Regions from separate parts of the Streptomyces sp. NPDC030862 genome, predicted to be linked through region 2. Evidence: riboswitches for the same ligand, from Rfam matches in the RefSeq annotation. Region 2 holds a riboswitch; each other region holds the start of a gene.
What was found. A riboswitch is a leader RNA that binds a small molecule or an ion and turns the genes downstream of it on or off. The one in region 2 is predicted to bind cobalamin.

Region 1: it holds a riboswitch for cobalamin, as region 2 does, so the genes downstream of both, ACZ42X_RS29915 (energy-coupling factor ABC transporter permease) here and ACZ42X_RS05505 (ribonucleoside-diphosphate reductase subunit alpha) in region 2, are expected to answer to the same signal.
Region 3: it holds a riboswitch for cobalamin, as region 2 does, so the genes downstream of both, ACZ42X_RS01195 ((2Fe-2S)-binding protein) here and ACZ42X_RS05505 (ribonucleoside-diphosphate reductase subunit alpha) in region 2, are expected to answer to the same signal.

What each region holds. Positions count from the first base shown of each region.
Region 1 is NZ_JBVIEN010000013.1:72,876-83,300, reverse strand. It holds gene ACZ42X_RS29945 (calcium-binding protein) at 336-1,364, shown strand; gene ACZ42X_RS29940 (vWA domain-containing protein) at 1,452-3,323, opposite strand; gene ACZ42X_RS29935 (MmyB family transcriptional regulator) at 3,645-4,448, shown strand; gene dhaK (dihydroxyacetone kinase subunit DhaK) at 4,517-5,509, shown strand; gene dhaL (dihydroxyacetone kinase subunit DhaL) at 5,517-6,152, shown strand; gene dhaM (dihydroxyacetone kinase phosphoryl donor subunit DhaM) at 6,149-6,556, shown strand; cobalamin riboswitch at 6,596-6,803, shown strand; gene ACZ42X_RS29915 (energy-coupling factor ABC transporter permease) at 6,834-7,526, shown strand; gene ACZ42X_RS29910 (energy-coupling factor ABC transporter substrate-binding protein) at 7,523-7,894, shown strand; gene cbiQ (cobalt ECF transporter T component CbiQ) at 7,901-8,650, shown strand; gene ACZ42X_RS29900 (energy-coupling factor ABC transporter ATP-binding protein) at 8,653-9,498, shown strand; gene ACZ42X_RS29895 (MBL fold metallo-hydrolase) at 9,550-10,410, opposite strand.
Region 2 is NZ_JBVIEN010000002.1:267,839-278,263, forward strand. It holds gene ACZ42X_RS05490 (tetratricopeptide repeat protein) at 1-735, shown strand, start outside; gene def (peptide deformylase) at 807-1,439, shown strand; gene ACZ42X_RS05500 (ribonucleotide-diphosphate reductase subunit beta) at 1,496-2,566, opposite strand; gene ACZ42X_RS05505 (ribonucleoside-diphosphate reductase subunit alpha) at 2,566-4,929, opposite strand; cobalamin riboswitch at 5,069-5,191, opposite strand; gene ACZ42X_RS05510 (GNAT family N-acetyltransferase) at 5,256-5,786, opposite strand; gene mctP (monocarboxylate uptake permease MctP) at 5,877-7,505, opposite strand; gene ACZ42X_RS05520 (DUF3311 domain-containing protein) at 7,502-7,747, opposite strand; gene ACZ42X_RS05525 (GntR family transcriptional regulator) at 8,016-8,783, opposite strand; gene ACZ42X_RS05530 (extracellular solute-binding protein) at 9,106-10,383, shown strand.
Region 3 is NZ_JBVIEN010000001.1:256,525-266,949, reverse strand. It holds gene ACZ42X_RS01215 (MFS transporter) at 1-1,137, opposite strand, end outside; gene ACZ42X_RS01210 (ATP-grasp domain-containing protein) at 1,130-2,359, opposite strand; gene ACZ42X_RS01205 (cysteine synthase family protein) at 2,356-3,378, opposite strand; gene ACZ42X_RS01200 (GHMP family kinase ATP-binding protein) at 3,375-4,274, opposite strand; cobalamin riboswitch at 4,479-4,718, opposite strand; cobalamin riboswitch at 4,807-4,990, shown strand; gene ACZ42X_RS01195 ((2Fe-2S)-binding protein) at 5,094-5,801, shown strand; gene ACZ42X_RS01190 (heavy metal translocating P-type ATPase) at 5,922-8,108, opposite strand; gene ACZ42X_RS01185 (DUF1490 family protein) at 8,111-8,422, opposite strand; gene ACZ42X_RS01180 (hypothetical protein) at 9,033-9,905, opposite strand; gene ACZ42X_RS01175 (peptidase M16 family protein) at 10,210-10,425, opposite strand, start outside.

The DNA.
Region 1 (10,425 bases), on a different contig from region 2:
TTTGGCGTGGTGTGACTGTTGTTGACGCCTCATTGACGGCCGCGAGGCCGGCCTTGACGATCTTCTGACGCCGAGCGAGCGACCCCGGTGCGGGCCGGAAGGCGCAGCCAGGGCCTCTCCCGCCAGGTGCGTAGAGCCGGGCCGTGGCGCCCGCTGCCCTCCCGTAGGAGCTTGCTCCCTTACGGTCGTATATGCACATTAAGTGACTATCTCCGGACGGTCTCGGGAAGCGCCAAGGTGATCCATCCCGCCGCCCTCCCGGCACCGACTGGACGCCGGCGCCCGACAACCGGAGATCACGCATGATCATGAACCGCCTCGCTCACCCACCGTTGGTGGACGGATGGTCCCGCCCGGCATGCCGCAGGCTTGTCACGACCGGGCTCGCCACGGCAGCACTGCTCACGCTGGGGCTCCCCGCGGCCACTGCGGAGCAGGCCAAGGCGACCTGCTTCGGCCGGCCGGCGACCATCACCGGCTCGGGATCGATCAACGGGACACCGGGAGACGACGTCATCGTCGGCTCCTCGGGTGCGGACACCATCGACGGCAGGGGTGGCCACGACCGCATCTGCGCACGCGCCGGCGACGACGTGGTCATCGGGGGCGTCGGCAACGACAAGCTCGACGCCGGCGCCGGCGACGACCAGGTCCGTGGCGACCGCTTCAGCGAAGCCGGGGACGTGGTCGGCGGAGGGGACGACCTGTTGGTTCTGGGGCAGGGCGACGACATCGCCAGTGGCGACAGCGCCACCCTCGACGGCGACGCTTCCGGGGGTGGCCGCGACCGGATCGACTGCGGGCCCGGCAGCGACCGCGTGACGGGAGACAGCATCGCGTTCACCGGCAACGCCACCGGTGCCGGTGACGACGTCATCCATGGAGGCCCGGGACTCGACGCGATGGTCGGCGACAGCAACGCCGACCTGGACGCGAGCGGGACCGGCGGCGACGATCTGTTGGACTTCGGCGCGGACGGTGGCGTCCTCGCCATCGGCGACCACGCCTCCGGCCCGGCCGATACGGCGAGCGGTGCCGGCGACGACCGCATCATCGGTGGCGCAGCGGGCGAGCTCCTCATCGGCGACAGTGCCTCCGACCGTGTGACGGAGGCCGGCGACGACGTGATCCGGGGCCGTGGCGGGGACGACACGATCTTCGGCGACAACGTCAACTTCGACACCGACAGGACGGTGGGGACGGTAGGCGGCAAGGACCTCCTCAAGGGCGGGTCCGGGAACGACACACTCCGGGCGGGCCCGGCGAACGACCGGCTCGACGGAGGCCGGAACACCGACCTCTGCGACGGCGAAGCGGGCAACGACATCGCCGTACGGTGCGAGACCGTCGTCCGTGTCCCGTAAGGCGGTTGCTTCACCCGACCCGCACGCGTGAGCCATCAGTACGCCGGAGCGCTTGGCCCGGTCGTCTCACCTGGCCAAGCACCGGCGTCAGGCTGCCCCGCGGCGCCTGAGGGCATAGAAGGCGATGCCGCCGAGCAGGAGGACCCCGGCGCCGACGCCGACCGCCGGCACGAGCATGTCCACAGCGGAGTCGTCGTCCTCGGGGGCAGCCGTCGCGCCGCCGGTCCCGCCCTGTACGCCCTTCCCGTTCGCACCGGACGGCGAGGGCCCCTGGGCGGCGTCGTCACCGAAGTAGAACACCGGGCTGTTCCCGGAGCGCGGGGTGCCGGAGATGTCCACGGTCAGCGACATCGGTACGATCATGCCCTTCGCCTCGGGGTGCGGCTCGGCGACCTGCGCCTGGATGTAGTACGTGCCGGGCACGTCGTAGCCGTTGGGGTCGGAGCTCTTCGCGTCGTCCTGCTCGGTGATCTCCCAGGGCCCGCAGACCCGCTCGACGTGCCCGGTCCTGCCCGAGAGGAGTTCGGTCAAGTCGTGGGCCTCGTTGCACCGCGTCGGCTTGCGCTGGGCGTTGTAGATGGTGACGCTCCACCCGCTGGTGCCGGAGTTGGGGAAGTCGTCCGGGAGGGCCACGCCGGCCTTGACCGTCAGTTTCTGGCCCGCCTTCAGGTCCACCCGCCAGAAGGGGGCTTCACCCACGGCGATGGACTGCCGGTGGGTACCCGGTCCGATCGGCGTGGCGCTGTTGAAGGAGAAGCCGCCTTCGGCGTCGGCCCCGGTGCGGGGCTCCGGAGTCCGCGCGCCGGCCCCCTGGGTCGTCTTGTCGGCGATGCCGACGAGGAGTTCGACGGGCATCGGCTTGTCGCCGGAATCGGTCACCTTGTTCTCGACCATGATGCAGCCGATGTCGTCCGGCGCGGCCTTCTCGTTGTCTGCTCCGGGCTTGCTGCGGCCTCCGGTGGTGATGATGTTCGCCCACCCCATGGACTGGTCGAACTCCCGGAGCCAGTCGCGGGGTTCGCCGTCGCCCGGAGGGCCCGCCGCGACGACGATGATGGAACCGCGCGAGTACCCCTCCTCGGCCACGGCGGTGGCGCTCACCTGGAGCAGCTGGTCCGGCCGCTTCTTGACCTTGTAGTAGAGGTCGCGCCCCCCGGTGAACTTGTCCAGGTACTGGCCGGGCGTGACCAGCGGAGCATTCTGGCAGCCGTCGAGGGAACCCTCGACCGGCTTTCCGGTGGCGTGGTAGGTCCGCCACGCCTTGCGGAACAGGGTGCCCAGATTGTCGGTCAGCGAGTCGGCGTCCTCGGCGTCCGCGTACGACCCGTCGGTCACGTCCGCGATGCACTTCAGCTGCGCACGTGCCGAGGAGGGCGTCCGGAACCCGACCACGTCCACGGCGAGGTCGATGCCCTGCGCCTTGAGCTCGCGGGCCACCTCGCACGGAGGCGGCGGCGTACAGGTGTCGTCACCGTCCGAGACCAGCACGATCCGGCGCTTGCCGCTCGCGCCGAGGTCCTTGGCGGCTTCGCGGAGCGAGACACCGATCGGTGTGAACCCGACCGCCTTGAAGCCCTCGACCCGCTTCTTGGCGTCGTCACGCGCCGCCCGGTCCATCGGAGCGACCGGCAGGACCTGCTGCGTGTCGGCGCAGCCTTGTTTCTTGTCCTGCCCGGGATACGTGGCGCCGTAGACGCGCAGTCCCAGCGGGGCCTGTTCGGGGGCTGTCTCGATGATCCGGGTGACCGCCTGCTTGGCGGCGGCCAGACGGGTCTGCCCGCCGGCGTCGTTCTCGTTCATCGACCCGGACAGGTCGAGAACCAGGTTGATCCGGGGAGGCTCCGGAGCCTCGGGCGCTGCGGGGAAGGCGCTTGCCGTCGCCGCCGGCGACAGGAGCGCGCCGAGCAACAGCACGGAAACAGCGGCGAGCACGCGTCGTCGGCGTGGTCTCGGATACATGAAGGTGGTCTCCACAAGGTGTGTCTGTCGGCCCCTCGGCACGTGCCGGTCAGGGAACGGGCCCTGCGGGGTCCAGGCGGTCCGAACCGCTGTGCCGGGCCATGCGCCTCACGGCGTCGCGGGCAGCGGGCGGCTCCGGAGGTGAGTCTCGCATTGAGTGATCATTATTTCCAGGGTCTGTGAGTGCAGATAATGGGGCCGCCCTGGGTGCTGCCCGGGCACAGCCCGAGTGGAAGGTGCCGGATGAAGCTGTCGGCCAGTGACCGGGGCCGTCTCAAGGGGATCCTTCAGGCGCGCCGAGCCGCGATCGACCCTGTGACGATGGGGTTCCCCAAGCGCGGGCCCGGTCCCGGTCGGCGCGCCGCCGGTCTGAGTCAGGAGCAGATGGACGTGCTGCTCACGCGCACCCCGGGCACGTACAACCGGTTCGAGAACGGTCAGCTCAACTGCCCCGGTGCCGATCTCCTCACCGCGGTCGCCAGGACGTTGCGACTGGACGAACAGGAGTGGGTGTTCCTGTGGCTGATCACCCGCAAGGAGAGCCCGCCTCATGCCCTGCACGGCAGCTCGGGGACGTCCATAGCAGGAGCGTGGCAGCGGGTCACCAACCACGTCCACGGCGCGTTGGCGTACGTCAGCGACGCCGAATGGAACATCGTCGCCCACAACGAGGACTTCCGGCGCCTCTTCCCTCGCGGACAAGCCCCCGCCAACATCATGCGCTGGCTTCTCCTGGACCTCGAGGCGCGCACCGACGTCATGATGCACTGGGAGACCCACTGGGCGCCGGCCATGATGCCGCACCTGAAGCACAGCGTGGAGCTCCGCCCGGACAATCCGGCACTTGGTCGTCTCGCGTACGACGTCCTCAACGACCCGGTGGCCGGACCGCTCTACCGAGAACATGCCGTGGCCCCCATCCCCGATTTCGACGGCTCCGAGCTTCCCGTCCGCCACGCCATTCACGGACCCGGCCGACTCACGACCTGCCTCGCCGAACCCGTCACAGCCCCCGGAGCCCGGCTCAATCTCAGCTTCTACACACCCGGGAGCCCCTGTTCTCCCGAGGCTGCCACGAAGGGGCCGAGTGGCTCGGCACCGCTCACCGCTCATACCGACAGCTGACACGCCATCAGTAAAGTCGGTATCGAGCCGCCACCGGCCCGCCGACGTCATCACGCTGGGAGACACCGTTGAAGATGCTCATCAATGTGCCCGAGACCGTCGTCCCCGACGCGCTGCGCGGGATCGCGGCCGCGCATCCCGAGCTGACCGTGGACGTGGAGAGCCGGATCGTCGTGCGGCGTGACGCCCCGGTCGAGGGGAAGGTGGCGTTGGTGTCGGGGGGCGGGTCCGGGCACGAGCCGTTGCACGCCGGGTTCGTCGGGGCGGGGATGCTGGCGGCGGCAGCGGCGGGGGAAGTGTTCACGAGTCCCGTGCCTGATCAGGTGGTGCGGGCCGCGGCGGCCGTGGACAGCGGACGCGGTGTGCTCTTCGTCGTGCAGAACTACACCGGCGACGTGCTGAACTTCGAGATGGCGGCCGAGCTCGCCGAGGACGAGGGCATCCAGGTCGCCAAGGTGCTCGTGGACGACGACGTGGCCGTGGCCGACAGTACGTACACGGCCGGGCGGCGCGGGACCGGGGCCACCCTGTTCGTGGAGAAGATCGCCGGTGCGGCCGCCGAGGAGGGTGCGCCACTGGAGCGCGTGGAGGCCATCGCGCGCCGGGTGAACGCCGCGTCACGCAGCTTCGGGGTGGCGTTGAGCGCGTGCAGTACGCCCGCGAAGGGCGGGCCGACGTTCGACCTGCCGCCGGGCGAGCTGGAGCTGGGCGTCGGCATCCACGGCGAGCCGGGGCGCGAGCGTCGGGCCATGATGACGTCGCGGGAGATCGCCGACTTCGCCGTCGACGCCGTCCTGGAGGACCTGCGGCCCGGCGGACCGGTGCTGCTGCTGGTCAACGGCATGGGTGCGACGCCGTTGCTGGAGCTGTACGGGTTCAACGCCGAGGTGCACCGGGTGCTGCGCGAGCGCGGTGTGCCGGTGGCCCGTACCCTCGTCGGGAACTATGTGACGTCGCTGGACATGGCGGGCTGCTCGGTCACGCTGTGCGAGGCCGACGAGGAGTTGCTGCGACTGTGGGACGCGCCGGTGCGGACGGCCGCCCTGCGCTGGGGGATGTGAGGACGTGATGCCCGTGACGCTCGACGTGGAGTTCTTCCGGCGCTGGATGGCGGCCGCTGCCGCGGCCGTGGAGCGCGAGGCGGACCGGCTCACCGAGCTGGACGCGGCCATCGGCGACGCCGACCACGGGGCCAACCTGCGGCGCGGGTTCGCGGCGGTGGCCGAGGTGCTGGACAAGGAGCCGCCCGCGGCTCCCGGCGCGGTGCTCATGCTCGCCGGGCGGCAGCTGATCTCGACCGTGGGCGGCGCGTCGGGGCCGCTGTACGGCACGCTGCTGCGGCGCGCCGGCAAGGCCCTGGGCGACACCGCCGAGGTGACGCCCGGTCTGCTGGCCGAGGCGCTGCGCGCGGGCGTGGCCGCGGTGGCGCAGCTCGGCGGGGCGAAGACCGGTGACAAGACGATGCTCGACGCGCTGGAGCCGGCCGTCGAGGCGCTGGCCACCGCAGCGGACGGCACGGCGGACGAGGCCTTCGGCGCGGCCGCGCGGGCCGCCGAGGAGGGTGCCCTCGGGACCGTACCGATGCAGGCGCGCAAGGGCCGGGCCAGCTATCTCGGGGAGCGCAGTGTCGGACACCAGGACCCGGGCGCGGCGTCCTCCGCCCTGCTGATCGCGGCGCTGGCGGAAGCGGAGGCCTCCCGATGAGCGCCGGGCCCGTGGGCATCGTGCTGGTCTCGCACAGCGCGGCGGTCGCGTCGTCCGTCGCCGAGCTGGCCAAGGGCCTCGCGGGCGGCGGCGGGACCGCGCCCGTGGTCCCCGCGGGCGGCACCCCGGACGGCGGTCTCGGCACCAGCGCCGAGCTGATCGCCGAGGCGGCGGCGTCGGTCGACGCCGGGGCGGGCGTCGCCGTCCTCGTCGACCTCGGCAGCGCCGTACTGACGGTGAAGGCGCTGCTCGCGGAGGGCGACGAGCTCCCCGAGGGCACGCGGCTGGTCGACGCGCCCTTCGTGGAGGGCGCGGTGGCGGCCGTCGTCACCGCCTCGGCGGGCGGCGACCTGGAGGCCGTGGTGGCGGCCGCGTCGGAGGCGTACGGCTATCGCAAGGAGTGACCGATGGCGGGACGGGTTGTGATGTACCTGGTCAACGCACTAGTGTCGCAGGGCCTTGGTGTACGGGAAACCGGTGCGGTACCGGTGCGGCCCTCGCCACTGTGATCGGGAAGTCCGGCTCCACTCCCGGGGAAACCACCCCGGGAAGCCACTGGAACACCGCGGGAGACCGTGGTGTCCGGGAAGGCGGAGCCGCGGCGTTGCATGACCCGTCAGCCAGGAGACCGGCCAGGGCGCGTTGTCCATCCACGAGGTGCTGGAGAGGGTCTCCCACATCATGCATATCGCCGAGGGGTACCTGCCCCCTGTGCACGCGGTCGCCTGGACCGTCGCCGCCGCTCCCTTCGTCGCCCACGGCGTCCGCGCCCTGACCCGCGAGGTCAAGGCCCACCCCGAATCGACTCTCCTGCTCGGCGCGTCCGGCGCCTTCACCTTCGTCCTGTCCGCCCTGAAACTGCCGTCCGTGACGGGCAGTTGCTCCCACCCCACGGGGACGGGGCTGGGCGCGATCCTGTTCCGGCCGCCGATCATGGCGGTGCTCGGCACCATCACGCTCCTCTTCCAGGCGCTGCTGCTGGCGCACGGCGGACTCACCACGCTCGGCGCCAACGCCTTCTCGATGGCGGTCGTCGGGCCGTGGGCGGGCTTCGGGACGTACTGGCTGCTGCGCCGCTCCGGCGTGCCGCTGATGGTGAGCGTGTTCTTCGGGGCGTTCGTCGCCGACCTGTCCACGTACTGCGTCACCAGCGTCCAGCTCGCGCTGGCCTTCCCCGACCCGGCGAGCGGCTTCGCCGGGGCGCTGGCGAAGTTCGGCTCCATCTTCGCGGTCACGCAGCTGCCGCTGGCCGTGAGCGAGGGCCTGCTGACCGTCCTGGTGATGCGGCTGCTGACGCAGTCCAGCAAGGGCGACCTGGCCCGGCTCGGCGTGCTGCCGGCGCGTTCCGTGAAGAAGGAGGCCGTGGCCCGATGAGCCGTAACGCGAAGATCAACACGCTGCTGCTGCTCGTCGTCGTGGCGCTCGCCGTGCTCCCGCTCGCGCTGGGCATGGGCGACCACAAGGAGGAGCCGTTCGCGGGCGCGGACGCGCAGGCCGAGACGGCCATCACCGAGCTGAAGCCGGATTACGAGCCGTGGTTCAGCCCGCTGTACGAGCCGCCGTCGGGGGAGATCGAGTCGGCGCTGTTCGCGCTCCAGGCGGCCATCGGGGCGGGCGTGCTGGCGTACTACTTCGGGCTGCGGCGCGGCCGCAGGCAGGGTGAGGCGCAGGCGCTGGACCGGACCGCCGGTACCGCCGACACCGCTCGCACGGCCGAAGTCGCCGAGACGACGGTCGAGTAACCGCCGGTGCTGCCGATCGACGCGGCGGCGCACAGCAGCCGCTGGCGCCGCCGTCACCCGTGCGAGAAGGCCGTGCTCGGCTTCGGTCTGACGGTCCTCGCGATCTGTCTGCCGCCGTGGCCGGGGGCCGTGCTGGTGGCCGCCGCCACCCTCGCCGTGCTGCTGGGTCCGGCCGGTGTCGGGCGCCGGCAGCTGTGGCGCGCGTTCCGCGTCCCGCTGGGCTTCTGCGTCACGGGGGCGGTTCCGCTGCTGTTCCAGGTCGGCGGGGCCGAGGGGTGGGTGGCGCTCGCGCCGGACGGGCCGGTGCACGCCGGGCGGTTGCTGCTGCGGACGTCGGCGGCGTCGCTCGGGGTGCTGCTGTTCGCGTTCACCACGCCGGTCTCGGACGTGCTGCCCCGGCTCGTGCGGGCGGGGGTGCCCGCGCCGGTCGTGGATGTGGCCCTGGTGATGTACCGGATCAGTTTCCTGCTGCTGGACGCCGTGCGGCGGATCCGGGAGGCGCAGGCGGCGCGGCTCGGGCTGACCAGCCGGGCGGCCGCCTGGCGGTCGCTGGCGGGCCTCGGCGCGACGGCGTTCGTCCGCGCCTTCGACCGGGCGGCGCGCCTCCAGACCGGGCTGGCCGGGCGCGGTTACGACGGCACGCTGCGCGTGCTGGTGCCGGAGGCGGCGGTCTCCCGCCGGTTCCTGGCCGCGACGGGCGCCCTGCTCGCGGGGCTCGTCGCCCTCACCCTCGTACTCGAAAGGTTCCTGCCGTGACCATGCATCGTGACGCCGTCGTGGAACTGGTCGGTGCGGGATTCGCCTACGACGACGGGCCCGCCGTGCTGTCGGGCATCGACTTCGCCGTACCGGAGCGGCGCGCGATCGCGCTGCTCGGCCGCAACGGCAGCGGCAAGACGACGATGCTGCGGCTGCTGAGCGGTGGCCTGCGGTGCGTGAGCGGGCGGCTGCGGCTGGCGGGCGAGGACGTGTCGTACGACAGGGCGGGGCTGACCCGGCTGCGGACGACCGTGCAGCTGGTGGTGCAGGACCCCGACGACCAGCTGTTCGCGGCGTCGGTGGGGCAGGACGTGTCCTTCGGTCCGATGAACCTGGGGCTTTCGGAGCCGGAGGTGCGGGAGCGGGTGCGCGAGGCCCTGGAGGCGCTGGACATCACGGCGCTGGAGGACCGGCCGACGCATCTGCTGTCGCACGGGCAGCGCAAGCGGGCGGCGATCGCGGGCGCGGTCGCCATGCGGCCCCGGGTGCTGATCCTCGACGAGCCGACGGCGGGCCTCGACCCGCACGGCCAGGAGCGGCTGCTGGAGGTGCTGGACCGGCTGCGGGAGTCCGGTACGACGGTCGTGATGGCCACGCACGACGTGGACCTGGCGCTGCGCTGGGCGGACGACGCGGCGGTGCTCACCCCGGACGGCCTGCGCACCGGCCCGGTGGCCGAGCTCCTCGCGGACGCCGCCCTGCTGGACGCGGCCCGGCTGCGCCGCCCGTGGGGCATGGCGGTGGCCCGGGTGCTGCGGGACCGGGGCCTGCTGGGCGCGGCCGAGCAGGGTCCGCGCACGCCGGAGGAGCTGGAGGAGTGGGCGGCGGCGGTACGGGGCGCCTAGGCCCAGCGGTACGGCGGCACGGCGGTGTGGCGGGGCTCAGGTGGGCGGGGCTCAGGTGGGCGGGCCCGGCACGGGTGCCGGGGCGTCGGCGGGGACTCCCCTGCCTTCCGCCGCGGAGGGCTCGAAACCGGCCAGCATCTGCTCCAGCGCCTGCTGGTCCGGGCCGATGAACGGGTCGGCGCCCGGCGCGCCGCTGATCGTGTCGATCATCAGGGGGGTGAGCCCGGTGGCCGGTGGCAGGTGCGTGCTGAGCACCACCTCCGGGTCCATCTCCCGCACCGGCCGGATCGTCGCGAGGTACTTGTCGACGTCCACGTTGTGCACCCACGGGCTGTCGGCGGTGGCCCACAGCAGCTGCCCGGCGCGCAGGTCTTCAGGAGCGACCGCGTCGGCGGTGCCGCCGTCGGCGAGGTCCGCGCTGGGCATCGGCGCGCCGAAGCAGTCGGAGGTGAAGCAGGTGCGCGAGCGGTCGTCGTAGAAGCCCACCGTCACGGGGCTGTCGTAGAGCGGTGGCCGGAACGCCGCGAGCGTGCGGTCGCCGACGTCCAGGGACTGCCCGGGGTTCAGCAGGAAGACCCGGTCGAGGGGCAGCGGGCGCTCGGTGGACATGATGCCCGCGCCGACGAAGGTGGTGACGACCCGCGCCCGCGGGGCGGCCTCCAGCAGGGCGAACAGCCCGCCGGTGTGGTCCCGGTCGGGGTGCGTCAGCCAGATCCACCGCACGTCGGCGGGGTCGACGGCCGAACCGAGCAGTTCCAGGAAATCGCGGTCGGGCAGGCCGAGGCCGGTGTCCACGACGACCGGCTCCGCAGCGTGCAGCACGAACGCGTTGACCGGCAGAAAGCCGATCGCGGGTACTTCGAGGCAGTCCGCGAGGACGGTGACGTCGCGGCCGGCTTTCAGATGGGTCATGGCGGAGCTCCGATG
Region 2 (10,425 bases):
GCCGGCGCCCCGGACTGGTGGAACGTCGGCATCGCCGCCACCGCGCTCCAGGACTGGCCGCTGGCGCGCCGCGCCTGGCAGGCGTACGGCCTGAAGGTGCCGGGGGCCGCCGCGGCGAGCGGTGAGCCGACCGGGATGGAGCTGGGCAGCGCCGCCGTACGGCTGTCGCCGGAGGGCGAGGCCGAGGTGGTGTGGGGCCGTCGGCTCGACCCGGCCCGGATAGAGGTGCTCTCCATTCCGCTGCCGTCCTCCGGCCGGCGCTGGGGCGAGGTCGTGCTGCACGACGGGGTCCCCCATGGAGAGCGCACCACGTCCGCCGGGCACAGCTTCCCGGTGTTCGACGAGATCGAGCTGTGGGCACCGTCCCCCGTACCGACCTGGGTGGTGCTCCTGGAGGCGGCGACCGAGGCCGACCGGGACGCCCTGGAGCGGCTCGCGGCCGACGCCGGGTTCGCCGCCGAGGACTGGTCCTCGTCCGTACGGCTGCTGTGCCGGCCCTGCTCGGAGTCGCGGATGCCGAGCGCCGAGGGCGAGGGCGAGCACCTGGACCCGCACGACCACAGCGAGCCCGGGCACCCGGGCCCGCTCGGGCACCGCTCGCCGGGCGAGCTGTGGGTGCCGGAGCGCGAGTGCGGCATCGCGGCGCCCGCCGGACTGGTCCGCGGGCTGCTGGACGGCTGGGTGGCGGACAGCCCGGACAGCCGCGAGTGGCGGGATCTCGAAGAAGTCTGCTGAGCCGGGTCGTAGGCTGTACCAGCACATCAGGCATGCATGCATCGGGTACTGAGAAAGGCGCAGAGGCGGACATGGCGCAGCAGGAGACGGATCCGTACGTCGACGACGAGGGTTTCATCATCGACACGGAGGACTGCGAGGAGCGCGAGCGCGCCCACCGGGAGCGCGGCACGTCCCGCCCGATCACCGTCGTTGGGAACCCGGTGCTCCACAAGGAGTGCAAGGACGTCACCGAGTTCGACGACTCGCTGGCCCGGCTGATCGACGACATGTTCGCCAGCCAGCGGACCGCCGAGGGCGTCGGTCTGGCGGCCAATCAGATCGGTGTGGACCTGAAGGTCTTCGTCTACGACTGCCCGGACGACGAGGGTGTCCGGCACGTGGGCGTCGTCTGCAACCCCGTTCTGGAGGAGCTGCCGCCGGAGCTGCGCGTCCTCGACGACTCCAACGAGGGCTGCCTGTCCATCCCGACGGCGTACGCCTCGCTGGCCCGGCCCGACTACGCCGTGGTGCGTGGCCAGGACGCCAAGGGCAACCCCATCAAGGTGCGCGGCACCGGGTACTTCGCCCGCTGCCTCCAGCACGAGACGGACCACCTGTACGGGTACCTGTACATCGACCGCCTGTCGAAGCGCGACCGCAAGGACGCGCTGAAGCAGATGGAGGCGGGTACGCCGCGCTACCCGGTCGTCGCCAACGACTGAGCCGTACGACGGCGGGGCCCCGTTCCGGTACGTCCGGACGGGGCCCCGCCGTCATCTCAGAAGTCCTCGTCGAGGTCGACCGAACCCTCCACCGCCACCTGGTAGGCGGAGGGGCGGCGCTCGAAGAAGTTCGTGAGCTCCTGGACGCCCTGCAGCTCCATGAACGAGAACGGGTTCTCCGAGCCGTACACCGGCGCGAAGCCGAGGCGCATCAGGCGCTGGTCGGCGACACACTCCAGGTACTGGCGCATCGACTCGGTGTTCATGCCGGGCAGGCCGTCGCCGCACAGGTCGCGACCGAACTGGAGCTCCGCCTCCACCGCTTCCCTCAGCATGTCGGTGACCTGCTGCTGGAGCTCGTCGTCGAAGAGGTCCGGCTCCTCCTTGCGGACGGTGTCGACGACCTCGAACGCGAAGTTCATGTGCATCGTCTCGTCGCGGAACACCCAGTTGGTGCCGGTCGCCAGGCCGTGCAGCAGGCCGCGCGACCGGAACCAGTACACGTAGGCGAAGGCCCCGTAGAAGAACAGGCCCTCGATGCACGCGGCGAAGCAGATGAGGTTCAGCAGGAAGCGGCGGCGGTCGGCCTTCGACTCCAGCCGCTCGATCTTCTCGACCGAGTCCATCCACCGGAAGCAGAACTGCGCCTTCTCGCGGATGGAGGGAATGTTCTCCACGGCGGCGAAGGCGGCCGTGCGGTCCTCCGGGTCGGGCAGGTAGGTGTCGAGCAGCGTCAGGTAGAACTGGACGTGCACGGCCTCCTCGAACAGCTGCCGCGACAGGTACAGTCGCGCCTCGGGCGAGTTGATGTGCTTGTAGAGCGTCAGCACCAGGTTGTTCGCGACGATCGAGTCACCGGTCGCGAAGAACGCGACCAGCCGGCCGATCAGGTGCTGCTCACCGGGCGTCAGCTTGGCGAGGTCGGCGACGTCGGAGTGGAGGTCGACCTCCTCCACGGTCCAGGTGTTCTTGATGGCGTCCCGGTAGCGCTCGTAGAAGTCCGGGTAGCGCATGGGGCGGAGAGTCAGCTCGAAGCCCGGGTCGAGCAGGTTCTTGAAAACAGGGGTGTCGGCACGCAGTGCCGTCGTTGAGGGGCGGTGGTCGGGCGACGGGTGGGCGGAGCTCATTACTGGCAGGCCTCGCAGGACTCGGGGTTCTCAAGGGAGCAGGCGACGGCCTCGGGGTCGGCGGCCTGCTGAACGGGAATGGACGCCTGGGCGGCGCGGGCGATCCGGGTCGCCGGGCGCGAGCGCAGGTAGTACGTCGTCTTCAGGCCCTGCTTCCAGGCGTACGCGTACATCGACGACAGCTTGCCGATGGTGGGCGTCTCCATGAACAGGTTCAGCGACTGCGACTGGTCCAGGAACGGCGTACGGGCCGCCGCCATGTCGATCAGGCCGCGCTGCGGGATCTCCCACGCCGTGCGGTACAGCGTGCGGATCTCCTCCGGCACCCACGAGAAGCCCTGCACCGAGCCGCTCGACTCGCGCAGCGCCTCACGGGTCTGCGCGTCCCAGACGCCCAGCCGCTTCAGGTCCTCCACCAGGTACGAGTTGACCTGGAGGAACTCGCCGGACAGCGTCTCGCGCTTGAAGAGGTTGGAGACCTGCGGCTCGATGCACTCGTACACACCGGCGATCGAGGCGATGGTCGCGGTCGGCGCGATGGCCAGCAGCAGCGAGTTGCGCATGCCGACGGCGGCGACGCGCTCGCGCAGGGCCGCCCACCGCTCCGGCCAGGTGAGCTCGGTGTCGTAGTGGTCGGGGTGCAGCACACCGCGCGCGGTGCGGGTCTGCTCCCAGGCGGGCAGCGGGCCGTTGCGCTCGGCCAGGTCGGCGGAGGCCTCGTACGCCGCCAGCATGATCCGCTCGGCGATACGCGTCGACAGGGCCCGCGCCTCGGGGGAGTCGAACGGCAGGCGCAGCTTGAAGAAGACGTCCTGGAGGCCCATCGCGCCCAGGCCGACCGGCCGCCACTTGGCGTTGGAGCGCCCGGCCTGCTCGGTCGGGTAGAAGTTGATGTCCACGACCCGGTCCAGGAAGGTCACGGCGGTGCGGACGGTCGGGTCGAGCCGCTCCCAGTCGATGTCCCCGCCGCTGACGAAGGCGCCCAGGTTGACCGAGCCGAGGTTGCAGACGGCCGTCTCGCCGTCGTTCGTCACCTCGATGATCTCGGTGCAGAGGTTCGAGGAGTGGACGACCGTGCCGGGCTCGGCGGTCTGGTTGGCCGTACGGTTCGAGGCGTCCTTGAACGTCATCCAGCCGTTGCCGGTCTGCGCGAGGGTCCGCATCATCCGCCCGTACAGGTCACGGGCCGGCATGGTCTTGCGGGCCAGCCCCTTGGCCTCGGCGGCGCGGTAGGCGGCGTCGAACTCCTCGCCCCACAGGTCGACCAGCTCGGGCACGTCCGCCGGCGAGAACAGCGACCATTCGGCGTCGGCGTTGACCCGGCGCATGAACTCGTCCGGGATCCAGTGCGCGAGGTTGAGGTTGTGGGTGCGCCGGGCGTCCTCGCCGGTGTTGTCGCGCAGCTCCAGGAACTCCTCGATGTCCGCGTGCCAGGTCTCCAGGTACACGGCGGCCGCGCCCTTGCGCCGCCCGCCCTGGTTCACGGCCGCGACCGAGGCGTCGAGGGTCTTCAGGAACGGCACGATGCCGTTGGAGTGCCCGTTCGTGCCCCGGATCAGCGAGCCGCGGGCGCGGATGCGCGAGTACGACAGGCCGATGCCGCCCGCGTGCTTCGAGAGCCGCGCCACCTGGTGGTAGCGGTCGTAGATGGAGTCCAGCTCGTCCAGCGGCGAGTCCAGCAGGTAGCACGACGACATCTGCGGGTGGCGCGTACCGGAGTTGAACAGCGTGGGGGAGGAGGGCAGGTAGTCGAGGCGGCTCATCAGGCCGTACAGCGCCGCGACCTCGTCCAGCGCGCGGACGCTGTCGTCCTCGGCCAGCCCGGCCGCCACCCGGAGCAGGAAGTGCTGCGGCGTCTCGATGACCTTGCGCGTGATCGGGTGGCGCAGCAGGTAGCGGGAGTAGAGCGTCCGCAGCCCGAAGTAGCCGAACCGGTCGTCGGCCGCCGGGTCGACCAGCCCGTCGAGCCGCTCGCGGTGGACGCGGACGAAGTCGGCGGTGCGGTCGGCGATCAGCCCCTCGCGGTGCCCCACGGCGACGGAGCCGGAGAACGACGTAACCCCCTGCGAGGCCGCCTCCGCCGCAATGCCGATGGTCAGCAACCGGGCCGCGAGCCGCGAGTACGCCGGGTCCTCGGCGATCAGCCCGGCGGCCGCCTCGGTGGCGAGCTCCCGCAGCTCCGCCTCGTCCGACCCGGCGTGCCGGCCGCGCAGCGCGGCGGCGGCGACCCGGCCGGGGTCGGTGTCGGGCAGGTCGGCGGTCAGGTCGGTCAGGGTGCGCAGCAGGACGGTCCCGGGACCGTCGCCGGCGTCGTTCCCGTCGCTCTGGCTCGCTGACACCGGATCGGCTGGCGCGATGGTCACGTGGGGCTCTCCCTCGCTCGGCTCGGGGCCACCGGCGGCGGGGCACGGCAGAGCGGGGCGCCTCCGGCACAGGGGCGCACGTATCCGCGTCCACCGGCCCATTCCGCGAGGCCCGGACGTCTGGGCACCCGGGCCGGACGGTCCGGGCGCGCTGCCGGCAGGTGCTCGGACTCGTGGGTGCCCAAAGGCACACCAACACACCGTTGCGGGACAGTTCCGGATTCGCACCGGATTCCCCTGCGACGACAGCGAGATGAGCATACATGTGGGGGGCGTCCGCTGAGCCACCCCCCACATCTTGTGTCGGCCACCACAAGACGCGCCGCTCAGAGGTCGAGCGCGTATGTACGCAGCGTCACCCCCGGGACCGGCGTCCAGTCGCGCTCCGGAGTGCGGACGAACCCCAGCCGCTCGTACACGCGGTGCGCGGTCCGCATCGCCTGCTGCGAGGAGAGCACCACCCGGCGGCAGCCGTCCGCCGCCCTCGCCCGCTCCACGCACGCCCGGACGAGCGCCTCCCCGGCGCCGCGCCGCCGGTCCTCGCGCGCGACGGCGAGCATCCGGATCTCGGCCTCGCCGTGCCCCGCCAGCTCGGCCAGGGGCCCGCCGCCCGGGGCGAACGTCACGCCGCCCAGCAGCCGCTCGCCCCGGCCGGGCGCGCCCGGCTCCCCGGCGCCCCGCTCCACGGCCACGAGGACCTCGGCGTCGGCGGCCCGCCCGGCCACGTCCCGCAGTTCGATCAGATACTCGTCGCTGTCGGCGAAGGCCAGCAGCCCGTCTGCGAGGTACGCCTGCGCCGTGAGCTCGCCCAGCGCCGCGTGCTCCTCCGGCCGTACCGCCCTGATGGTGATGTCCATGGGGCCAGAGTGCACAACGAAGCGGGCCGTCGCGCCTCCGTGAGGGAGGCGCGACGGCCCGTCGTACGCGGATGGGTCAGTGGTGCGGCCTCAGTGCCCCGAGCCCGCCGTGGCCTTGGGCAGCTCCACCTGGACGCCCGGGTCGCCCGCGTCCGCCGTGTAGTCCTCCGGCGAGGTCTCGTCGATGCCCTCGGGCGCCTTGACGGCCTTGAGGACGAAGGTGAGGACGACGACGACCAGGACGTTGAGGACGAAGGCCGTCAGGCCGATGTAGCCGATCTCGCCGATGCCGGGGATCTCGGCGGACGAGCCGCCGAAGTGCTTCTGCGTCGGGCTGGCGACGCCGTACGCCGCCGCCGTGCCGTAGACCATGCCGACCGCCCAGCCGGCGAGCAGCGCCCAGCGGTGGAACCAGCGGGTGAACAGGCCGCCCACCAGCGCCGGCAGGGTCTGGAGGATCCAGATGCCGCCCAGCAGCTGGAAGTTGATGGCGACGGTCTTGTCCATGGTGAGGACGAAGGCCAGCGCGCCCACCTTCACCAGCAGCGACACCAGCTTGGACACCTTGGTCTCCTGCTCCGGCGTGGCGTCCGGCTTCAGGAAGTCCTTGTAGATGTTGCGGGTGAAGAGGTTGGCGGCGGCGATGGACATGATGGCCGCCGGGACCAGCGCGCCGATGCCGATGGCCGCGAAGGCGACGCCCGCGAACCAGTCCGGGAACATGTTCTCGAACAGCTGCGGGATGGCCAGCTGGCCGTTCTGCACCTTCACGCCCGCCGCGATGGCCATGAAGCCGAGCAGCGCCAGCAGACCCAGCATCAGCGAGTACAGCGGCAGGATCGTGGTGTTGCGGCGGATCACGTCACGGCTGCGCGAGGAGAGCGTCGCCGTGATGGAGTGCGGGTACATGAAGAGCGCCAGCGCCGAGCCGAGCGCGAGGGTCGCGTAACCCCACTGGCCCATCTCGCCCGGTACCAGGGCGCCGCGCGGCTTGTCGGTCGCCGGGTTGATCTGCGCGTACGCCTCGCCGGCCTTGCTGAAGATCTCGTCGAAGCCGCCCAGCTTGATGGGGATGTAGATGATCGCCACCGCGATGACGATGTAGATCAGCGTGTCCTTGACGAAGGCGATCATCGCGGGCGCCCGCAGCCCGGAGGAGTACGTGTACGCCGCGAGGACGCCGAACGCGATCAGCAGCGGCAGGTCCTTGATGAACCAGTGCGTGGTCTCGCCGCCGCCCACACCCATCACGTCCAGCACCGCCTGGATGCCGACGAGCTGCAGCGCGATGTACGGCATCGTGGCGAGGATGCCGGTCAGGGCCACCGCCAGCGACAGGCTCTTCGAGCCGAACCGCCCGCGCACGAAGTCGGAGGTGGTGACGTAGCCGTGTTTGTGCGACACCGACCACAGGCGCGGCAGGAAGGTGAAGATCAGCGGGTAGACGAGGATCGTGTACGGGACGGCGAAGAAGCCCGCGGCGCCCGCCGCGTAGATCGCCGCCGGGACGGCGACGAAGGTGTACGCCGTGTAGAGGTCGCCGCCCAGCAGGAACCAGGTGATCCAGGTGCCGAACGACCGGCCGCCCAGGCCCCATTCGTCCAGGCTGTGCTCGTTCTCGGCCTTGCGCCAGCGGGAGGCCATGAAGCCCATCACCGTGACGGCCAGGAAGAAGAAGATGAAGACGGCGAGTGCGACGCCGTTCACGCCGTCCTTCACTGCGACGCACCCCCCTTGCGGGACCGCTGGTCACGGTGCCACAGCTTGTACGCCACCATCGTCAGCACGGTCGATATGACGACCCAGGCCATCTGGTACCAGTAGAAGAACGGGATCCCTGCGAGCTTCGGCTCGACCTTCGCGTACGAGCTGACCCAGAGCATCGCGACGAAGGGCGCGAACAGGCAGAGCGCCACCACCACCCGCACGGGGGTGACCACTGGTTGTTTCTCCTGTGTCATACGGCGTTCCGTCCCCTCACTGATCACCTGGCGTCATGCGCACGCAATCTAAGGGACCGTCCCGCTCCATGGAACCCCCGTCCGCATAACGGACGTGTCTCGGGCGGGCGTTGCGGGCGTTGCGGGCGTTGCGGGCGTTGCGGGCGCCGCGGGGTGTTGCAGGGCGTCGTGGAGCGGGCGGGAAGACGACGGGAGGGGCCGGCGCGCACGGCGCCGGCCCCTCCCTCGTACCTCGTCCACGTCTTCGCCGCGGCGGGCGTCCGCTTCGTCAGTCGTTCGGGCGCTTCAGCCGCGCCACGAACTTGTACCGGTCGCCCCGGTACACCGAGCGCACCCACTCCACCGGCTTGCCGTCCTCGTCCAGCGAGTGGCGCGACAGCATCAGCATCGGCAGGCCCACGTCCGTACCGAGCAGCCCCGCCTCGCGCGGCGTGGCCAGCGAGGTCTCGATGGTCTCCTCGGCCTCCGCGAGCCGGACGTTGTAGACCTCCGCCAGTGCCGTGTACAGCGAGGTGTACTTGACCAGCGACCGCCGCAGCGCGGGGAAGCGCTTCGCGCTCAGGTGCGTCGTCTCGATGGCCATCGGCTCGCCGCTCGCCAGCCGCAGCCGCTCGATGCGCAGCACGCGGCCGCCGGCCGAGATGTCGAGCAGCCCGGCGAGGGTGTCGTCGGCCGTGACGTACCCGATGTCCAGGAGCTGCGAGGTGGGTTCGAGGCCCTGGGCGCGCATGTCCTCGGTGTACGAGGTGAGCTGGAGCGCCTGCGAGACCTTCGGCTTCGCGACGAACGTGCCCTTGCCCTGGATGCGTTCCAGCCGGCCCTCGACGACCAGTTCCTGGAGCGCCTGGCGCACGGTGGTGCGAGAGGTGTCGAACTCGGCGGCGAGCGTGCGCTCCGGGGGCACCGGGGTGCCCGGGGGCATGGTCTGCGTCATGTCGAGCAGATGCCGCTTGAGCCGGTAGTACTTGGGCACGCGTGCGGTGCGAGTGGCCGTCCCGCTCTCGCTCTCGGTGCTGCCGCCCCCGTCCGTGGCCATGGCCGCCCGCCTTCCCGACTCCTGTGCTGCTGCCGTCACCGGCTCCTCCGTCCCTTGCGGCTCACATGGTGGCACGGACCGGTCACGGGTCGTCGCCCCTCCTCAGGTGTCGGTCTCGTAACGGAGCCGACTGCCCTTCTTATACACCCTTGACACCCCTAAAGGTCTAGGCCAAGCTCCCGGTTACTGGTCTAAACCATTAAAGGCCGGTCCCAGTCCCACGGGCAGCACAGGCAGGACACGTACACCAGTACACGTCGTATGGCCGTCGTATGGCTTCGCGGTGGGGGCAAGGGTTGCAGGCATCCCTGAGGAGGGTGGCGTGAAGCGCAAGCTCATCGCGGCGATCGGCGTCGCGGGCATGGTGGTCGGCGTGGCGGCGTGTGGTTCCGACAAGGGTGGGGACGCCGCGGGGGGCGGCGCCAAGGAGCTCACCGTCTGGCTGACGGTCGACGCCCAGAACAACTGGCCGGACCTCGTGAAGGCGGCCGACGACGCGATAGCGCAGAAGTACCCGGGCATCAAGATCAAGCACGAGTACTACGGCTGGCCGGACAAGAACGCCAAGCTCGACGCCGTACTCGCCACGGACAAGGCGCCGGACGTGGTCGAGATGGGCAACACCGAGATGCTCGGCTACATGGTCAAGGGCGCCTTCGCCGAGGTCGACCCGAAGAAGTTCGAGCAGTCGGACCAGTGGCTGGACGGACTCAAGGAGTCCGTCACCTACGAGGGCAAGACCTACGGCGTCCCCTACTACGCCGGCGGCCGCGTGGCCACCTGGCGCAAGGACCTGGCCGCCGAGATCGGTGTGAAGACCCCGCCGAAGACGTACGCCGAGCTCACCGCCGCCCTGGACAAGATCCAGGCGAAGAAGGGCGACAAGTTCAGCGGCTGGTACCAGCCTTCGCCGGACTGGTACGCCGCGATGTCCTTCGTGTACGACGCGGGCGGCTCCATCGCCAAGAAGGACGGCGACACCTGGAAGGCCAACCTGTCCTCGCCCGAGTCCCTCAAGGGACTCAACGAGTACAAGAAGGTCCTCGACACCTACATGAAGGCCGACAAGACCAAGGACGAGTCGGACCGTCCCATCGTCTTCGGCCAGGGCAACGCCGCCATGATCTTCGCGGCTGCCTGGGAGGGCGGCACCGCCGCCGACCCGAAGAACGACAAGACGGGCAAGCTCAAGGACAACCTCGAGAACTTCGTGATGCCCGGCCCGTCCGGCAAGAACATCCCCGTCTTCCTCGGCGGTTCCGACCTCGCCATCCCGGTCAAGTCCAAGGCGCAGGACGTCGCGGCCGAGTGGATCGACGCCTACACGGGCGCCAAGGGCCAGAAGGGCCTGCTCGCCAAGGGCAACCTGCCCAACAACAAGACGGACCTCGCGACCCTGAAGGCCGACCCGAAGACGATGGTCGCCGCCACCGCGGCCGAGTCCAACTGGTTCGTCCCCATGGCGCCCGGCTGGGGACAGGTCGAGAAGGCGCAGACCCTCAAGACCCTGCTCCAGGAGATCGGTACCGGCAAGAAGTCGGTCGAGGCCGCCGCGAAGGACGCGGACGCCGCGATCGACAAGGTCATCAACACCAAGTGACCTGACGCCGGGGCCCCGCCACCGCCGGGCGGGGCCCCGGCG
Region 3 (10,425 bases), on a different contig from region 2:
CTGCGCGGCTGCCACCAGCCAGAACCAACCGGGTTCCCCGGAGCGTTCGCCGAACCCGTACAGCTGCCCGCCGAGGAGGCCGCTGGCGCAGGCGCCCAGTCCGGCGGCCAGCCGCTGCTGCCCGAAGACCACGGCGTCGGAGCGCGGGCTGCGGCGCAGGGCCTCCAGGTCGTTCTTGAGGAACAGCACGATGTCGCCGAGCGTGATCAGCGCCCCGCCCGCGAGGAGCGCCGCCTTGGTCCCGATCGCCAGCACCGCCAGCCCGGCCGCGAGCCCCGCGAATCCGGCCGCGAGGGCCAGGGCGTACGGCATCTTCCGGATCAGCCCGGAGGCGAGCGGTTGGACGACGATGACCAGCAGGAAGCAGACGAGCAGCACCACGCTGTAGAACTCGCTGGAGGCCCGCTCCACGGCGTACACGGCCAGATAGTGCTGGAAGTGGAAGTAGAGGTAGAACGCCAGCGCGTTGGCCGCGAACGGCAGCACGGCGACACCCGACAGCAGGCCCTGCCGTGGGACGTCCGCGCCCTCTCGACCAGCCCCGGCCGCCGGCAACCGGACATGGCCCGCCGTCACCACCACGAACAGCGCCGTCACGGCGAGGAACAGCGGGCCGGGCGACGACAGCACGAAGGGTCCGGCGATCAGCGGGCCCACCGCCATGCCGGCGTTGAGCGCCGCGTTGCCCGCGGACAGGAACGCCGGGCGCCGTCCGTCGTCCACGCCGTGCACCAGGTACGCCTTGTTGGCGGGGAGGTACAGAGCGGCGCCGCAACACGTGAGGATCAGTGCCGCCACGGCGAGCGGCGGCCAGCGCAGCGCGGCGAGCAGGCCCATGAACCCGGCCGTACGGATCAGCAGGGCCCACACCATGGTCCGCCGCAGCCCGAAGCGGTCGGCGAGCGCCCCGCCGACGATGCCGCCCGAGAACTGCACGAGGGACGCCACCGCCAGCACCAGCCCGACCGCGCCGAGCCCCATCCCGAGCCGCTCGTGCAGGAACACCGACATGAAGGGGAGCACCATGAAGCTGCCCAGCGGGATCAGGAACGAGCTGAGCAGAAGGAAGCGCAGCGGCCCGGTCAGCGTCGACAGCGCGCCCCGCAGGCTTCCGCCGATGGCGTGCCGCTCAGTCACCGGCCCTGTCCGCCCGTTCCGGGAAGGGCTCGGTGAGCACGCGTACGGCGTTGGCTGCGGCCACCGCGCGGTGCGTGGCCAGCTCGGCCGTCTCACCTTCCGCGTAGACGATGCCCGCGTAGCCCCGGCTGTCACCCAGGTGCTCGATGGGCGCGCCGATGCCCTTGACCGGATACCAGGTCGGGAACCCGGGCATGTCCGTCAGCCGGTCGAGCCCCTCGACGCCGGTGAACACCCCGGGCCGGCGCGGATAGCCGAGGACGAAGGCGACGGCCGGACCGCCGGGCAGGTCCGCGTCCATGAGGCTGGGCCGGCGGCCGAGCGCCGCCTCGACCATCGCCTCGTACACGTTGACGCCGAGCGCCCGGCACAGGCCCTCGCCGACGAGAGCGCCCCCGATCCTGGGGTTGACCTCCACCACCTCGGGGCCCGCGGTGGTGAGGACGAACTCCACGTGGGCGAAGCGGTCGGTGTACCCGATGGCGGCGAGGACCTCGTCCAGCCACCGCTCCAAGCCGCTGTGCCGTTCCTCCGGGAACGCGACCGGGAACGCCGTGATCTCCTCACGGAAGTGCGGCTCGGGTGACATCAGCCGGCTGGAGACGCCCAGCAGCCGGGTCTGCCCCGCCCAGGTGAGGGTCTCGGCGCTGTACACCGGGCCGGAGAAGTACGGCTCGGCGAACAGGCGGCCCGTCAGACGCCGCCCGGCGGCCTCGCGCAGTGCCGCGTCCAGTTCGGCCTCGTCGCGGACGAGCCAGACGTTCTGACTGCCGGTGCCCGCGCTGTCCTTGAGGATGACCGGCAGCGCCACCTCGCCGCGCGCCGCCGCCTTCGGGGCCTCGACGGCACGCGCCCGCGTCAGCCCCGCCTCGTACAGCCGGTCGCGCACGGCGGCCTTGTCCCGGGTGAGCCGCAGGACCGCCGGGTCGAGGCCGGGCAGACCGAACCGTTCCGTCAGCTCGGCGGCGACCAGCGTCCACGTGTCGGTGGAGCTGATCAGCCCCCGCAGCTCCGGCGTACGGGTGAGCAGGCCGGCCACCCGCTCCGTGTCGAAGGTGTCGGTCGTCACGACGTCGAGCGCGCCGGCCGGGAGCCGCTCCAACTCGTAGGCGTAGTACGACGGATCGCGGGTCAGCAGCCGCAGGCGCTCGCCGAGGGCGTCGGCGGCGCGCACGAGGTGCCCCAGCCCGAACGTGAGGGATTCCAGACAGACCAGGGTCACGCGGCGGCCTCCTTCCAGTGCGGAGGGCAAGTGGTACGGTTCCAGGCCATCGTCGACCACGGCATGCGCATCTCCTCGGCGGACTCCACCTCGAACGGCTTGAGCGCCGCGGGGTCGGGGGCCTCGGCGTGCCGGGCATGGACGTGCTCGACGTAGCGGTGTCCGGTGTCGGCGCCGATCACCAGCAGGAGCCGGTCCGGATGGCGACGCGCCTCGTACGTGGCGGCCAGGTACGCGGCGCCCGTGGACAGGCCCGCGAAAACGGCGTGCTCGCGCAACAGGGCGACCGTCCCCGACATGGCGTGGGTGAAGTCGAGCCAGTGCAGGCCGTCGTAGAGGTGGTGGCGTACGTTGTCGAAGACGATCGACGAGCCGATCCCGGCGATGATCGCGTCCGGGTCGTGGTGGTCCTGGCTGCCGAACGTGACGCTGCCGAACGGCTGGACACCGACCAGCCGCACGGACGGGTCGCGGCGGCGCAGGTGTTCCACGAGACCGCCGGTCGAGGCCCCGGACCCGACGCCCCCGACCACGGTGAGCGGACCGTCCGGCACCGCCGCCGCCACCTGGTCGGCCACCTCCCGGTAACCCAGGTAGTGGACGCCGTCGTGGTATTGGCGCATCCAGTGCGCGTCGGGCCGCTCGGCGAGGAACCGCCGCACCCGTCGTACGCGTAACTCCTGGTCCAGCTTGAGGGTCGGCGACGGGCTGACCTGGTCCACGGTGGCGCCGAGGATCTCCAGCTGGGCGAGGGTGGTGGTGTCCACGGTGGTGGACGCCACGATGTGGCAGCGCATGCCGTAGCGATGGCAGGCCAGCGCCAGGGCGTAGGCGTAGATGCCGCTGGAGCTGTCGACGAGGGTCTGCCCGGGGCGGACCGTGCCCCGGTCGAGCAGATGGCGGACGGCGGCGAGCGCCGAGTAGATCTTCATCGACTCGAAGCGGATCAGCACCATGCCGTCGGTCAGCCGGACCAGGTCGGGCGTTTTGAGGGCGTCGGCGATGTGGGGGTGTATCACCCGTAGCCTCCTTGGGCGAAAGAGCACTGGTGGCCGAGCGAGTGGAAGAAGGCGGACAGGTCGTCCTTGACGGAAGGGGCGGGGCGGCGGGCGAAGAGGTAGCCGATCAGGGATCCGGTGTGCGCGACGAACACCCCGTCGGCCCCGAACTCCTCGCGGTGCGCGAGCACGGCGTCGAAGGACCGTTTCGGCAACGCCTCCTGGGACAGCACGGCACTCGTGGTCGCCGCCCGGGCCACGGCCGCGGGGTCATGGCAGGCGAAGCCCTTGAGCAGGTCGGTCAGACATCGCTCGTACTCGTCCGCACGCCGTCGGTACTGCCGCAGCAGGACCGGCGTCACCGCGGCCGTGTCCACGGTGCCGGGCTCGGTGACGAACGCGGTGTGAAAACCGACCCCGGTGCCCAGTCGGCGCACCACCCTGTGCCGGGCGCTCAGATAGAGCGCGAACTCGTCCAGGAAGACGCTGTCGGCCCGCTCGATCGCGGACAGGATCCGCATCACCTCGCCGGGGTCGTAGGGCAGGGAGAAGACCCGGAAGAGGCACCGCAGCGTCGCCACGACGTCGGCCGTCGAACTCGCCATGCCCACCCCCACGCGCAGATCGCTGTGGGCGCTCCAGCGGCCGGGCGGCAGCGTCAGACCGAAGCGCTCCAGGAAGAGGTGCGCGGCCAGTACCGACTTCTCGCCGAGAGGCGGCGGGCCGGGCGACGCCGTCCCGGAGGTGAAGTACACCCAGGAGTGCCGGTCCACCGGGAACGACACCAGGGCGATGTCCGCCTCGGCACCGGGCCGCGCGGGCCCCTCCCGCAGCGGGCCCTGGTAGAGCTCGCCCAGGGTCCCGTGACACACCCCGGAGAAGGTCCGCGTCGGGGCCCGGTTCGTGAGCGTCAGCATCGTCGGCCGTGTGACGGCCGGGCCTGGCCGGTGCGGCGGCACGCCCGGCCGCCGTGTGCCGTGGTCACGTACGTGTCCTCCCTCGTCTCCCCGGGCCCGAGGAGGATCGCGGGAAGCGAGGTGGCGGTCGCGGCGCGTACGCGTGCGCCGATCCGCCTGCACCGCCGACCCAGCCCTCGAGGTCACCGTGAACAGCGTGTGCGTCACCGCACGCGCGCAGTGGCAGGTCTTCGGACTCGTGGGCTCACCGGCCGGCCGGTTGTTCGTTCCGGCGGACACGTACACCTAATGGCCGTCGCTTCCCGGGCCCCTGGATGGGGCCCAGTGCCGTTGACGGCGTTCGTTCCCACTCACCGCTGCGGGACAGTCCCGGAATCGCACCGGGTTCCCTCTTACGACGCGCCACCGGGACGGGGGCGCGAACCGACTGCGGTCAGCAGCGTAGAGGCGGCCGGTCGCGGCGCGACAGGGCACCGCCCGCAGTTGTCCGGTTGTGGTCGGTGACACAGGGTGAGGGCCTGGCATGGGGTGCGCAGACTCTGGGATGCTGCGTCCGGCAAGCGACGGCGGAACGAGGAAGCCGGTGAGATTCCGGCACGGTACCGCCACTGTGTAGGGGGAGCGAACCCGCCACGGCCACGGCCCAGTCGAGGGTCCGGAAGGCCGGGAGAGCGTCGATCCCGAGTCAGGAGACTCACGCCGTCGCACCTCGACGTACCGGGGCGGATCTCCCCGAGAGAGGACGGTGGCACTCGTGTGCCCACGCGCATGTGACGGCTGGTCACCGCCCGCCGGTCCAATTGGCCAGGCGGTACGTACATGGTGACCACGGAGGTCCTCGACCGGGTCACGGCCATCGGGCCCTACTTCGCCGTGCCCGGCGGACCACGCACCGACGGCGGAGACTTCCGCCCGCTCACCACCCTCTACACGGACCGCGGCGCCCTGTCGGCGTACGTGGCGGAGGTGGGCCGCCGGCTCGGCACCGACCAGCGGCGCGTCGCGGCCTCCACCCTCCACATCGGGACCGCCGCACGCCTCTGGTCCATCGCCCTGGCCACGGCGGCGCTGACCGGCCGCGTCCCCGACCTGTCGCCGGACCGGCTGTGGTGGCGCACGCCGCCGTCCGGCCCGATCGAGCTCTGGCTGCCCGAACCGGCCGCCCTGCCCGAGCAGGACATCCCCGACGCCCTGCACCGGACCGTCCTCGCCGACAACCTGCTGCCCCTCGGCGACGCGCTGCGCCGGCACTTCGGACTCTCACCGAAGCTGCTGCCGGGCAACACCGCATCCGCGCTGACCGGCGCCGTACGCGTGCTGCTCCAGCGCGCCCCGGACGCGCCTCACCCGCCGCTTGCGATCGCCGCCGCCCTGCTGCGACGGGAACCGCTCGCGAGCGCCGGCACCCTCACCACCGAGCCGTTCACCTACCGCCGCCGCAGCTGCTGCCTCTACTACCGCGTCCCCGGCGCCGGATACTGCGGCGAGTGCGTCCTTCTCACCCACAAGGAGCCACGCCCCGCTTGACCACCCCGAGCCGGCCGACGCCCGCCTGCGGGAACCGGCGGACTCCTCCCTACGACGAGCTCGGTGTGAGGTCCTCGGTGGCGAGAACGGGAGGTCCGGCCCGGGACGAGGTGCCGCTGATCAGCGCACCCGGGTCTCCTCCAGCGGCGCGGCGTAGAGGTCCTGACCGGCTTCGGGCAGATGCGGGGTGTGGTTGACGAGGCGGGCGGAGTTGCCGACGACGGCGATGCTGCTGGTGTTGTGCAGCAGGGCGGCGACGACCGGGTTGATGGACCCGCCCGCGCCGGCGACGAGACCGGCGAGGTTGACGCCGATGGCCAGGCCGTAGTTCTGCCGTACGACGCGCAGGGTGTGCCGGCTGAGCTCCACGACGGCGGCGACCTGGCGCAGGTCGTTGCCGGCGAGGGCGATGTCGGCGGTCTCCAGGGCCACGTGGGAGGAGTGCTCGCCCATGGCGATGCCGACGTCCGCGAGCGCGAGCGCGGGGGCGTCGTTGGTGCCGTCGCCCACCATGGCGACCATGTGCCCCTCTTGCTGGAGATCGCGGATCAGTTGCAGCTTCGCCTCGGGCAGGGCGTGGGCGTGGACCTCGGCGATGTCGAGGGCGTCGGCGACGGCCTGGGCCGTCTCGGGTGCGTCACCGGTCAGCAGGATGATCCGCTGGACGCCCAGGTCGCGCAGCTGCTGGACGACCGTGCCCGCCGCGGTGCGTACGGCGTCGGAGACACCGAGCATGCCGATCAGGTCGTCGTCGTGGGCGAGGCAGATGACCGTTTCGCCCTGGCGGCGCAACTGCTCGGTCCAGTCCTGGGCGACCGTCGTCAGCTCCAGTCCGTGCCGGCGCAGCAGGGCGGGGCTGCCGACGAGGAGCCGGGTACCGTCGAGCTCGGCGCGCATCCCCATGCCCAGGACCACCTCGCACGCCTGGTGGATGGGAATGTGCAGGTGCTGTTCCTCGGTGCGGGTGACGATGGCCTGGGCGACGGGGTGGCGGGCGTGGCGTTCACCGGAGGCCGCGAGGCGCAGGACGTCGTCGGCCGTGTAGTCCTCGTGGAGGGCGACGACGCTGGTCACCAGTGGGCGGCCGAGGGTGAGGGTGCCGGTCTTGTCGAACACGACGGCGGTCACCCGTCCGATTCCCTCCAGGTGCGTGCCGCCCTTGATGAGCGTGCCGTGGCGGGCGCCGTTGCCGATGGCGGCGCTGATCGCGGTGGGCGTGGCGAGGCCGGCGGCGCACGGGCATGCGACGAGCAGCATGGTCATCGCGCGCCGGGCGTCGCGGGTGAGCACGTACGTACCCGCCGCGAGGGCCAGGGACACGGGGACGAAGCGGCGCGTGAAGCGGGTGGCGACGGTCTGGATGGGCGCCCGGTCGGACTGGGCCTCCTCGACCCGGCTGATGATCCGCCCAACGGTCGTGTCACTGCCCACGGACACCGCCCGTATGGTCAGGGAACCGGAGGTGACGACGGTGCCCGCGTACACCTCGGAGCCCTCGTGGGCGTAGACGGGCAGTGCCTCGCCCGTGATGGCGGCCTGGTCGACCAGCGCCTCGCCGCCGGACACCACGCCGTCCACCGGGATCTTGTGGTGCTCGTACACGGCGACGACGTCGCCGGCCTCCACGTCCTCCAGGGCCACCTCGACCTCGACTCCTTCACGTACCAGCCAGACGCGCTCCTCACCGATGCTGAGGAGTTCCTCGATGGCGCGGCGGGTGCGGCGCAAGGTGATCGTCTGGAGGAACTCGCCGATGTTCAGCAGCCACAGCACGGTCAGCGCGACGACGTTCTCGCGCAGCATGAGGGAGATGACCGTGGCGGCGGTGACCAGCGTGTCGGTACCCGGATGCTGGCGTCCCGCCATGGTGCGCAGCGCCCCGCGGAAGAAGGGCAGACCGCTGAAGACGGTCACCGCGCCGAGGAACCCGGACCGGCCCCCGCTGACCCACGGTGGCCGCCGGAGCACCAGGCGGTGCACGGCCACCACGGCGAGTACCGCTCCGCCCACGACCAGCCGGGCGAGCTCTCCGGTGGAGGAGTCGGGCACCGACCGGCTCGGCCTGGCCGGTACGGAGGGTGGGGGAGCCTCGTCGAGCGCGGCCACCAGGCGGTCGACGTCCAGGTCATCGGGATTCACCCAGATCACGACGCTGCCGGTCCGGGGAAAGAGGCGCAGCGCGCGGAAGCCGGGCAGGTCGGCGAGCCGCTCGTCGACCAGCCCCGCGCATCCTGGCCGCGCCTGAAGCCATGGGACGGTCAGTCGCGCGCGTCCGGCAGCGACGGAGCGTACGCGTATGTCGGACATGATCAGTGCTGGTGGTCGTGGTCGTGGCCGCCGATGTTGACGGCGGACGGTGGCGGAGCTTCCTCGCCCAGTGACGAGCGGGCCTCCGCGAGCACGTCACCGGTTTTCAGTCGCGCTTCTTCCGCGGCCGATCCGAGCCATCTGGTGGCCCTGATCCCGCCCGCGAGGCCGTTGACCAGCGCCTTGCGTGCGGCGGGCTTGGCTCTCGGGGCGGCTTTGGCGGCGCCGCGAAGGATGACACCACCGACGACGCCGGAGACGGCGTGGTGAGCGAGGCGGCCTACGGCGGCGCCGGCGAGGGCTGCAGGGTGCATGGTGGTCTCCCTACGTTGCGGCCGTGCAGAGGCCACACAGCCACTCCAATTGTGCGTCTATGTCGTTCGCTGCCGCACTTGTTGCATCCTCAATCAACCAGGCCGCTCACGTATGCGTGCGTGTCCGCTGCGTGTAGGGCCCCGCGACGTGCCGGCGATGCCGTCTCACGGAACTTCCGGCACGGAGACCGTCACCTACTCACCCGGTGTGCGGAGGTGGCTGAGGTTTCCCGACGCGTTGGATTCGCCGACCGGCGGCCGGGCGGCAAGGTCGGTTCCACGTTGGTCTCTTCGCGTGCGTGGGCATGAACTGACCGATCATCTCGGCCGGCCCTCGCGGCCAGCTGTCTGTGCTGGGCTCCCGCGATGGTTGTGGCGACCCACGCGACCGCCCAGTCCACCTCACCGACGGCGTCCGATGACCGCTGGACGTGGGGCAGGCGGCGGCCCTCGTGACGTCCGCCGACCAGCGGTGGGCGGGACGACCATCGAGCGGGAGAGTGCCCGCAGTTGGTGGCTTCCACCGGTTCGCGGCCGAGGGGTACGGGGTGCAGAGGTCGGGGTCTTCGTCGTGGTCGTGGACGTCGGGTGCGATCAAGGCGGCTGCGGATCATGGTCCGGGCTTGAACATATCGACGATCGGCAGGTACCGGTGCCAACGCCGCCCGAACAGGACCAGCAGCACCAGGACTGCCATCGCGACGATTACAGCCCCTGAAGCTATGTCGGGAAGATTCAGCAAGGAGACGGCAACGGCCCCGCCAGCGATCACCACGACGGTGACGCCCACGAGGATCGGCTCACGGTCGCGTACGGGTTCGAGGTCCGCAACCGACCCCACCGGAAGCAGGGTCGCAACCTTGTTGCTCGTGTACTGCTCCGCGATCGTCGCTACCAGTCCCGCCAACTCCTCCAACGCGTTCTGCGTATGATCGCCGTGCATCTCCTCCTCGACGGTGCGCAGTTTGGCGACCACTTGCCCGGCATGGCGCCGCAGTTTCGCGTTGGGAGGGGAGAAGGACGCGACCGACCCACGCCTGCGATACGCCGTCAGCACATCACCCTCCAGCCTCCGGAGGTCCCTCGACACCTCGAGCAGGGCCTCGTGCCGGCGGTCTCCGCCGCGCCTGTGCGCCTCGGCGCAACTCTCGATCACTTCGGCACAGAGCCAGGCCAGGCGATTGCGGCGTGTCGCACGCGCCGAGCTTGCTGTTTGGCGGGCAATCACCACCAAAACCATCCCGACTCCGAGGAAGGCAAAGGTGACTTGGGCATGGAGGAGTTCCTCCGGCCACCAGAGGACCCATGCCTCGAAGCTCAGGAACAGCCACGCGATCAGTGCCCAGGCTTGCAGGTTGATGAACCAGCCCCATCCCGCGGCATCGTGCTTGCGCAGGGCGACGCGGAATCCGAGCGGTATCGGCCACCAGTCGTATCCAAGGCGATCGAGCGCTGCGCGCAGATCGGCCACCTGCTTGTCCATTCGGCGTCGGGCACGAGCACGCCGTACTTGACGAATCCCATTGACCACGATCATGGCAGGTGAGGATGTCACGCCACGATGACAATGGGTGGATGCTCGCGTCAATTGGTGACGTGCGGGCATCCCCGTCCGGGCTCAGCGTGATGGGCTGCCGACGTCTGCTGGTTGCGCTACGGCGGCCGGACACGGGCCGCCGGAGCGGACGGGCGTCGGCGCCGCAGCACTGGAACGGTGTGCAGCGCGGCCGAGCTCGTCCGCCGCCCATGCAAGGCCTTCTGGGCCCGACAGCCGGTCAGGCTTGCCCCTATTGCTTCTCGGGGTCTCGCGGTGCCAGGGCCGAGGCGTCGTACGCGAGGCCGGTCGGCACCGCGGCGTCCACCGCCCGGATCACCTTGTCGCACCCGCTGTACTCCTGGGGCGACAGCTCCATCAGGCAGCCGGACGCCCCGAAGAGCGTGCGGTCGTCACCATCTCTCTCCACGCCGACGATCTCGTCGAAGCGTATGCGGTGCAGTCGCCC